Regions from separate parts of the Pseudarthrobacter sp. PvP090 genome, predicted to be linked through region 2. Evidence: riboswitches for the same ligand, from Rfam matches in the RefSeq annotation. Region 2 holds a riboswitch; the other holds the start of a gene.
What was found. Region 2 has a riboswitch for cyclic di-AMP ahead of ABIC21_RS10765 (C40 family peptidase). Riboswitches for the same ligand answer to the same signal wherever they lie in the genome.
Positions count from the first base shown of each region.

Region 1: linked by a shared signal. The riboswitch ahead of ABIC21_RS07075 (NlpC/P60 family protein) and the one ahead of ABIC21_RS10765 (C40 family peptidase) in region 2 are both predicted to bind cyclic di-AMP.

Region 1 covers NZ_JBEPPO010000005.1:58,730-64,912, forward strand. The annotation lists gene ABIC21_RS07070 (M23 family metallopeptidase) at 1-554, shown strand, start outside; cyclic di-AMP (ydaO/yuaA leader) riboswitch at 703-861, shown strand; gene ABIC21_RS07075 (NlpC/P60 family protein) at 1,171-1,905, shown strand; gene ABIC21_RS07080 (HNH endonuclease) at 2,126-2,626, shown strand; gene mobA (molybdenum cofactor guanylyltransferase) at 2,687-3,412, shown strand; gene ABIC21_RS07090 (DUF6457 domain-containing protein) at 3,396-3,683, shown strand; gene ABIC21_RS07095 (molybdopterin molybdotransferase MoeA) at 3,680-5,089, shown strand; gene fdhD (formate dehydrogenase accessory sulfurtransferase FdhD) at 5,167-6,048, shown strand; gene ABIC21_RS07105 (alpha-mannosidase) at 6,141-6,183, shown strand, end outside.
Region 2 covers NZ_JBEPPO010000007.1:255,817-259,481, reverse strand. The annotation lists gene ABIC21_RS10775 (DNA alkylation repair protein) at 83-733, shown strand; gene ABIC21_RS10770 (hypothetical protein) at 1,233-1,502, opposite strand; cyclic di-AMP (ydaO/yuaA leader) riboswitch at 1,753-1,920, shown strand; gene ABIC21_RS10765 (C40 family peptidase) at 2,034-2,639, shown strand; gene ABIC21_RS10760 (dihydrofolate reductase family protein) at 2,696-3,421, opposite strand; gene ABIC21_RS10755 (helix-turn-helix transcriptional regulator) at 3,525-3,665, shown strand, end outside.

The DNA of each region.
Region 1 (6,183 bases), on a different contig from region 2:
CCGCCGGAGTCGTTTCGGCCGCTGTCCAGCCGGATGTCACCGCAGCCGAGGCCAAAATCGACTTTAACCGCACCGCCGTCACCACCCAGGGTGACCCGGACGGGAAGCTCAAGCAGCTGCTGAGCGCTCAGTCCGTCGGGTCCATCACCCGGGCAGCCTCCTCGGGCAGCCTCGCGGCGCCCCTGGACCAGCTGAAGACCGCGTCGCCCTTCGGATACCGCGTCAGCCCCATCACCGGCGGTTCCGGGGAGTTCCACCGCGGCCAGGATTATGCTGCCCAGTGCGGCACCGGCGTCCTTGCCGCCGCAAGCGGCACCGTGACCTTCACCGGGTGGCACCCCTACGGTGGAGGAAACCGGGTAGTGATCGACCACGGCAACGGCCTGGAGACCACGTACAACCACCTGTCCTCCGCCAGCGTCAAGGTGGGTCAGCAGGTCTCCCGCGGCGCTGTCGTAGCGATGAGCGGCACCACCGGAGCCTCCACGGGCTGCCACCTGCACTTCGAGGTCATGGTCAACGGCGAAGTCGTCGACCCGACCGGCTGGCTGTAAAAAAGCTGATGGGACGCTCTCGAATTCCTGTGACACGCCGTGATCTGAATGTGACATTGGGCCCCGACTGCTGTACCGTTTGACCTACGCCAACTTCTCCGAAGTTGGCGCTCTTGAGTGGATTGCCTAGCTCTGCCACCGCTCAAGGTCCGTTCGCATGACATCGTCTGGCAGGGGCGGGGGAACCAATTTTGGTCTTCGCAAGAAGACCTTGGGGTTAAGTCGCAAAGCTTCCCAGGAAGCGGCGCGGCCGGGTGACTCCCATCCGAATCCGACAGCTCACCTCGCAGGCATTGGGAGAGGCTACTTTCGTGTCTTCACGCCACAATGCTGCGCGTCACCGCGCTTGCGCGGCTCTAGCGAGCCCGCTGAAATCCAAAGTCCGCGTTGCCCTTTCCGGCGCCCGGAATGGATCTCACCCCGCCGTCTCAATCTCTGCTGAGTCCGGCCCGCAGGCCATGCACCTGCAAGCAGTTCCCGCTTTTGGCGCGTCTTCGCAGTACACCCTTCGCTAAGTAACCCATTTCGGGGCGATCCGGCGTACCCCCAAGATGCCGGAGCGTCCTCAGCCCGCGCCTGAAAAGCGCGGACCCAGGATCACGAAAGAGAGAACTTAATGACTACTCGTGCAAACGCACGGCACCGCGCCGAGGTCACCAAGACCAACTCGCTCGCCGTCATTGCCAAGGCCGTCGGCGACAACGCCGGTGGCATGGGTCGCCAGGCCGCAGTCATCGCTGCTGCCTCCGGCCTCGTCCTGACCAGCGGTATCGCAGCCAACGCTGCCGAGGCCAACGTTCAGCGCGAGTCCACCTCCGCTTCCACCCTCGAAGTCCAGTCGGCCGCCCCCGCGACCATCTCGGCTGAGTCCACCATCGCGATCTCTTACGAGAAGCCGGCCGTCACCACCTCCCCGGCCCCCGTCGTCGAAGCCCCGAAGCCCGTCTTGCAGGTACAGCAGACCGCCACGGCAGCAGGCACCCGCGTCGGCGCCAGCACCAAGGCTCCGGCCGTCGCCAGCGGCATGGGCGCCTCGATCGCCGCTGCCGCCTACGCCCAGATCGGCGTGGGCCAGGACTGCACCGCACTCGCCACGAATGCGCTGGCTGCTGCGGGCATCAACTACCACGGCTGGCCGGCAGGTTACTTGTCCCTCGGCCGTACCGTGAGCGCCGCCGCGGCACAGCCGGGCGACCTCGCCTACTACCGGAACGGCGGATCGGGCATGGCCCACATCGCTGTTTACGTCGGTAACGGCATGGCCGTCCACGGCGGCTGGAACGGCGGAACCACCTCCCTGCAGAGCGTCAACGTAGGCTCCGGCCCGGTCTTCATCCGCGTCGGCGGCTAAGACAACAACTGTTCGCAACGCAAAGGACCCCTGCCATTCGGCAGGGGTCCTTTGCGTTGCCGGAACATGAACTTCAGCGGACACGGGCCGGGCGGGCAAAAAAGATTCGGTGAATTGGCATCTCCATGTTTACTCTTGTTTTGTCGATCCATAGCCCGACCATGCAGAGGGCAGCCGGCCCTCGTGCCCCTGGCGGGTGCGGCCGTGAAGAGGTATGCGGATGCGCACTCTCGTTCTGAATGCTGGATATGAACCGCTGGCGGTTGTGACCTTCCGCCGGGCGCTTGTCCTTGTGCTGACTGGGAAGGCCAGCGTCGTGGCGGAAGGCGACGATCCTGTGGTTGGTCCTCAGGACGTACTGGGCCGGCCATCGGTGATTCTTTTGAATCGCTACATCAGGCCCCGGTACAACACCGTCACGGCCGTGAGCCGCCGCGGTGTGCTCCGCCGGGACGGACACCGTTGCGCCTACTGCGGCAAAGCCGCCCACACGATCGATCATGTCCAGCCCAAATCCAGGGGCGGAGCGGATTCCTGGGAGAACCTCGTCGCTGCCTGCCTGCGGTGCAACAACGCCAAAGGCGATCACACGCCGGGTGAAATGGGATGGAAGCTTGGCTTCAGCCCCGCGCCGCCGAAGGGCACGACCTGGCAAATCAAAGAGCTCGAGAAGCCGACGCCGGCCTGGGACCCGTTTCTCCTGCCGGAATCGGCTGCCTGACTGCGCGCTTCGGTGCGCTTCGGCTGCGTCGCCAGGGCCGGACCGCGCTAGGCTGGGCCGGTGGACTTCGATGCAGTCATTCTTTCCGGGGGCCGGGCGTCCCGGCTGGGCGGCGTGCCCAAGTCCGGGCTGCTGCACGACGGCGCCCCCCTCCTGGAGCATGCCCTGCACGCCGCGCGCGGCGCTGCCGCCGTCGCCGTCGTCGGGCCTGACCCCGGGACCCTGCCCGAGGGTGTGCTGCGCTGCCGCGAGGAGCCGGCCTTTGCCGGCCCCGCCGCCGCCGTCGCCGCCGGGCTCTCCGCCCTGGAAGGGTACAGCGGCCGCGACCCCCGGCATCCCGGGGCGGCGTCCCTGACTCTGGTCCTCGCCGTTGACATGCCCCGGGCCGGCGCAGCCGTCGAAGCACTGCTGGAGGCCGCGTCGGCGGCGCCTCCGGGCGACGGGCTGATGGCTGTGTCTTCCGACGGGCGCCGGCAACCTCTCGTCGGCCTTTATAGCACAGCTGCGCTACAACGCTGTGTGGCGGACGCCCGACAAGGCGGCGGGCTCGAAAATGCCTCGGTATTCGCCCTTCTTGCTAGGCTGGAGTTGCGGGAAGTCAGCGTCCCCAAGGGGTCTACGGATGACGTGGATACTTGGGACGATGCCTCCGCCTTGGGGGTGACCGGCCCGCCTGAAGGCCGCGGCTTCGACGGCCGTCACCGCGATAGCCACGGACCAGGCGGAAGGCCCGGGGTTCCCGCGCTGAACTCGACTTTGGAGGCAAACGGTGAAAAGCCAGGATGAAACACTCGAAGACTGGTGCCGCGCCCTGCTTCAGGCCCTGGAACTGGAAGACGTCGAGGTTGACGTGAATGCGGTCCTGGCCCTCGCCGGGGTGGCGGCGCACTCCGTGGTGCGCCCCGCCGCGCCGTTGACGACCTTTATTGCCGGGTTTGCGGCAGGACTGGCCGCGGGTACCGGCCAGGCCACGGATGCCGTCTCGATGGAAGCGGCGATGGGCGTCGCCCGGAAACTGGCCAAGGACTACGCGGCCAACGAAGTCTCCGGAGCATGACACCTGCACCCCCTCACGGCAGTACAGCTGCCCCGGGGGACGAGCCTGCGCCCCATCGGCACCTCGCGCACACCTGGCAGGAAGCCCGGCAGCTCGCCTTCGACTGCGCGACCCCCATCCCCGCGGCACCCGTGGTTCTTCGCGACGCGCTGGGGCGGACACTCGCCGCCGATGTGGAGGCGCTCGTCGATATGCCGCACTACGCCTCGTCCGCCATGGACGGCTGGGCCGTCAACGGCACCGGACCGTGGATCCTCGCGGAACCCGGCCAGCGGCTGGCACCGCACCAGGCCAGCCCGATCGTCACGGGCGGGCTGATTCCTCCCGGAGCGAGGGCCGTGCTGCGGAGCGAAAGCGGCACTATTGCCGCCGATGAGGACGGGCTGCCGGTCCTCCAGCTTGGCGGCGGCGCGAAGCCCGGCGAGCCCCGAAACGGCGAGCACATCCGGAAAGCCGCGGAGGAAGCCGCCGCCGGCGAAGTGCTGATCAAGGGCGGCACCGTGCTCAACCCCGCCCACCTGGCTCTCGCGGCCCTCGCCGGCCACGACACCCTTCCGGTCCTGGGCAAAGCCGTGGTCCGGCTGGTGTTCACCGGCTCGGAAGTGGTCACCGCCGGGATCCCCCGGCCGGGGGAAGTGCGCGACACTTTCGGTCCCCAGCTCGCCGGCGTCGTGGAAATGCTCGGCGGGATCTGTGCCGGCGAAACGAAAGTCGGCGACAGCTACGCCGAATGGCTCACCGCGCTGGAGGACACCGACCCGGAAGGGGAACCCGGGGCAGCCGAGGCGCCGCAGCCCCCCGCGCGGTCCCGCGCTGAACCGTTGCCCGCCGACGTCGTCATCACCACTGGCGGCACCGGTCGGTCCGGGACGGACCACCTGCGCCGTTCCGTGGCCGAACTCGGCGGACGGTTGCTGATCGACGGCATCGCCATGCGTCCCGGCCATCCGGCCGTGCTGGCCGAACTGCCGGACGGCAGGTTCATCATCGGGCTGCCGGGCAACCCGCTCGCGGCCATGATGGCACTGTCAACCATTGGCGCCCCGCTCCTGGCGGCGCTGGGGCACCGATCCCTGCCGCCCGTCACCGAGGTGCCCTGCGGCTCCATGATTGACGCTGACCCCGGCCGCACCCGGCTGATGCCCTTCCGGCTCCTCTACGGGATGGCGTCTCCGGCGCAGCACACCGGCCCGGGCATGATGCGCGGCCTGGCCGCGGCCGACGGCGTACTGGTGGTCCCGCCGCATGGAGTGCAGCTGGGGGAGACCGTCCCGGCGTTCGCCCTTCCCTGGGGCACCCCCCTTCCGGAACTGGCCGCGCCGAAAGACAAGCCCGCGCCCAAACGGCCCGCCCGGAAGCCTGCCGGTAGCGGCGGGCCCGTGGACTGGAGCGAACTGCTGGGGTAGCGCCCGGCCCTGAACCCAGCGCTGGCCACCCGGCCCGGCGCTTGCCATGATGGAGTTATGTTGGTTAGGAGTACCTGATGGGCCGCGTCACGCAGCGCCGCAAGGTGCATAAATATGTCCTGGACGGGTCGCCCCAGGCCCTCGAATTCCCGGTCCGGCACCGCGAGGACGTGCTTGCCGTGGAGGAGCCGCTGGAGATCCGGATCGGCAGCCTGTCCTTCTCCGTCACCATGCGGACCCCGGGGAACGACTTCGACCTCGTGGCGGGCTTCCTCGTCTCCGAAGGCGTCATCTGGAGCCCCGAGCAGCTCGTCTCGCTGCGGTTCTGCGCGGGGGAAGACGAGGACGGCGTCCAAACGTTCAACGTGGTGGACGCCCAGCTGAGGCCCGATGTCGTCCGCCCGGACACCGGCCGGAACGTGTATACCTCCAGCTCGTGCGGCATCTGCGGCACGGATTCCATCGAGGCCGTGCACAAGTCCTCACATTTCAGCCCGGCCGACGACCCGCTGACGGTGCCCGTGGCCACGCTCGCGTCCCTCCCGGACCGGCTGCGGGAAGCCCAGGCCGTCTTCGACGTCACCGGCGGCGTGCACGCCGCCGGCCTGTTCCGGACCGCCGACGACGGCTCCGCGGAGCTGCTGTGCCTGCGCGAGGACGTGGGGCGCCACAACGCCGTGGACAAGGTGGTCGGCTGGGCCCTCCGCGAGGGCATGCTCCCGCTGCGCGGAACCGTCCTCCAGGTCTCCGGCCGGGCGTCGTTCGAACTTGTTCAGAAGGCCGCCCTGGCCGGCATTCCGGTCCTCGCCGCGGTCAGTGCCCCGTCGAGCCTGGCGGTCGAGCTGGCCGAGGCCAGCGGCATGACGCTGGCCGGCTTCAGCCGCGGCACGTCGCTGAACGTGTATGCGGGCGCCCGCCGCGTGGGAGTGCCCGTAGGCTTGGCGGACAGCGCCCGCTGACAGCCACTTGGCTGTGGGCCGGCGGCGAAGTAAGTTTTATCCATCGATTGGATGCATTTCAGCGTCATCCACGCAGCGCTAAGAGGATCACATTGCACGACGACCGCCGTCTCACGGAAGTCCGGCTGGACCGCT
Region 2 (3,665 bases):
CCCCTGATCGCCGTCCATGGAATCACGCTATCGGGCACCTGCGACAAATTCCGGCGCCGCGGCATGCGGGAGAATAGGACCCATGAGCGATGCCGGCGATTTCATGGATCTTGCGCTTCAGCGTGAGTCCTCGTGGAGGCGCGCCGAGGAAGCCGAGGCACGTCACGGCGGCGGCCACCGCTACTACGGGGCCTCGGTCGGGGCCGTGCGGGGAACGGTCCGCGATGCCCTCCGCCGCCACCCGGGAATGACGCACGATGACATCACCGCCCTCAGCTCCGAGTTGTGGGAGGTGCCCGTCTTCGAGCGGCGCCTCGCCGGCGTCGTGCTCCTGCAATCCTGCGTCCGCCTGCTGACGAACACAGACCTGACCCGGATCGAGGGCTTCGTGCGGAGCGCACGGCTGGGCGCCCTCGTCGATCCGCTCGCCATCGACGTCGTTGGCCCGCTGATCGAGGGGCTCGACGTGGTCGGCAGGGTGCGCGCGGACAGTGTCCTGGACCGGTGGGTGCGGGATCCCGACGGCTGGCTGCGCCGCGCTGCCCTGCTGTCCCCGCTCCGCGCGCTGCGTGCCGGCGCGGGCGACTGGCCCCGGTTCGTGCGCCACTCCCGCCTGGTGCTGGAATCGCCGCCCCGGCTGAGCCATGAGGGCGACGGCGACGCCCTCGCCGCCGCTGCGGTCTCCGTCGTGCTCGCCGAGACCGCCAAGCATCGGCCCGAGCTGGAATTCTGAACAGCCGACAACACGGGGCATTGTCTGTTCATTCGGTTGCAACTGTGCGGCGTTCGCCGAGGCTTTTCCATGACAATTTAGGCATCGAATTCTTTTCACGGCCTATTTTCGGGCTCCATTCCCGTCAGCGGCTATTCTTCCTTCTCAGGAAAAGTGGTTCGCGACGTAACGGGTTTAAAGGTGCACAACACCACTAGTTCCGGGGATGACGTCCGCGGTCCGTACCCGGGTATGCACGCCTTTTGGGTTCCGCCGGAGGCGCAGTAAATGTCACGGAAAAGCTTGTCTCGTGGCCGGATTAATCCACCTAAGTTCCTGCTTAGACGTCGAGCTGCGTGGCAATGTTGCCGTTCGCCGCTTATGCCGTGGCCGTCCCCTATATGCTGTACGCTTCATTTCTCCGTGGCGTCATCGAAACGACGTTTGCAATGAGTCAAAGTTCCGTCGGTGATTCGGCAGCGGACGGTCACCCGGGACCGCTGTCGGATTGGGATCGGGCTTAGTTTCCAGGCCGGCGTTCCACCACGGCATAGGCTCTTTCGTCGAAGAACTCCCAGTCGGTGATAACCATGAAACCGAGGGCGTCCACGCGGTCGTTCAGGACATGCACGTCGAAGCCCCCGTCGCGGGGCTCAGCGTCCCAGGTGAGGACATGGACTTCCCCGTTTTCCAGCACCAGCAGTTCGGTGTTGACATTGAAGTCCTCCGGCGGCTGACTGCTTAGCTGGCAGATGGCGACACAGTGCCTGGGGACGTCGGGACTGTTCATTTTTGGGCCTCCGCTTCGGGGGAACGGTGATGGCATCATCCTATGCCTGGGTCTGCGTCCCGCCAGCGTTCTGGCCCCGCGTCCGGCCAGCGCCGGGACTGCGGGTGGCGGGCCTTTCGGACGTCGGCAACCAACGTCCGCCGTGACCTCGATGTGACACTCCGTGATCATTCCGTTACCGTTGTTAGGTGCCTGTTGTTTCCGAGACGGGCTCTCCCCAGCCGATTGCCTAACTCTGCCGCGGCCTGGGGATAACTCGCAGCAACGTCCGGCAGAGACGGGGAAACCACATTTGACCCGCTGTTCTCCAGGGGTCTTGGGGTGAAGCCGCACGGCCCGCCATGATCGGGCCAGCGTGCGGCCGGGTGCCTCCCATCCGAATCCGACAGCTCACCTCGCAGGCATTGGGAGAGGCTCCTTTTAATGATTTCCAGCAATACCCGTGCGCCCAAACACGCCGCCATTCGCACCAACCGCCGCACCGTCGGCACCATCGGCCGCCAGGCTGCCGTCCTCGTTGCCGCTTCCGGAATGGTGCTCAGCGGCGCCATGGCCGCCAATGCAGCCGATGCACCGACCGAGCGTGACTCCGCCCCGGCGTCGTCCGTTGACGTCACGGGCCAGGTGTCCGCCCCGGTCCTGGCGGACTCCGCCGTCCAGATCACTTTCGAGCGCCCGGCCGTTGAGACTGCCCCGGCGCCCGTGGTCGAGGTGCCCAAGCCCGTAGCCGCTCCGGTGGCCCCGGCCCCCGCTGCCGCCGCCAAGGCGACAGTGAAGGTCCAGGCAGCACCCGCCCCCGCCGCTGCTCCGGCAGCCGGTGGGGTCAATGCCACCCTGCTGGCCGTCGCGTACGGCCAGATCGGCATCACCCAGGACTGCACCGCCATGGTGGAGAAGGCCCTGAACGCCTCCGGCATCCCGGTGGGCAACATCGGTCCGATGGCCTTCATGAAGTATGGCAAGGTCGTTGCCGCTCCCCAGCCCGGGGACATCATCGTCCAGTCCGGCCACGTCGCCATCTACGCCGGCAACGGCCAGGCAGTCAGCGGCGGCATGAACGGCGTCAACGCCACCATGACCCATCCGCTGTCCTGGCTGACCGCAACCGGTCCCGTGACGTTCGTCCGGGCCGGCTAGCAGTACCGCCACAGCACGTTGAAGGCCGGTCGATCGGTTGCCTTGGGGGCAGCGGATCACCGGCCTTCTGCGTGTCCGGTGTCCGGCTCCACCGAGTACCGAAGCAGCACCACGCCGTTGCTGAAGGTGCGGCTCTCCAGCAGCCGGAGCGGCGTCGTCGCATCCGTCTCACGGAAAAGGAGCTTGCCCCGTCCGATCAGGACCGGGTGCACATAGAGCCGGTACTCGTCGATCAGCCCGAGCCGCCTGAAAGACGCCGCCAGGTCGGCGCCGCCCAGCGCCAGATCACCGCCGGGCTGTTCCTTTAGCCTGGCCACGTCCTCTGCGACCACGTCGTGCACCACTTCGGTATTCCAGCCGGCCGACGACAGGGTCCTGGAATAGACAATTTTTGGCATGCCACGCCAGATCCCCGCGAACTCGCTCATCGCGGCAGGGCTCGACGGATCCTGGTCCGCCGTCGGCCAGAAGTCGGCCATCAGCTCATACGTGACGCGGCCGTCCAGGAAAGCGCCCATGGTCCGGAGCTCGTCGTTGAAGTGGCGGTGCAGTTCGTCGTCGACCCGGTGCCAGCTCAGATCCTGGTCCGGCCCCTCAAAGAATCCGTCCAGGGATACCTGCATCATAAAGATGACCTTGCGCATGACGGGTTCCTTCCCTTCAAATGCCGACAGGAGTCCCAGCGTACGCCGCGCCCTGCCGTCGCGGCAGGGGAAGTATGGCCCGACGCCGAGCGGCAGCATATTGCCGTTCTGTAGGTCCTCCGCCAGCGAAAGGGTCATGGGAAACAGTATCGGCAGTATCTTGCCGAAATCGCGGTTCCACGCCACGATGGGAGGACTGAAGGGCCGCAACCGGCAACATCCTGCCGAACCGAGGAGCGCCATGGGTGATGTGCTGTCGATTGGAACCAGCATCCGGAGCGCCCGCAAGGACGCCGGAATCACGCAGGATGATCTGGCCCACCTGGCCGGGACCTCAGTGCGCACCGTGCGGGCCATCGAAACCGGGACGGGCAACCCCTCG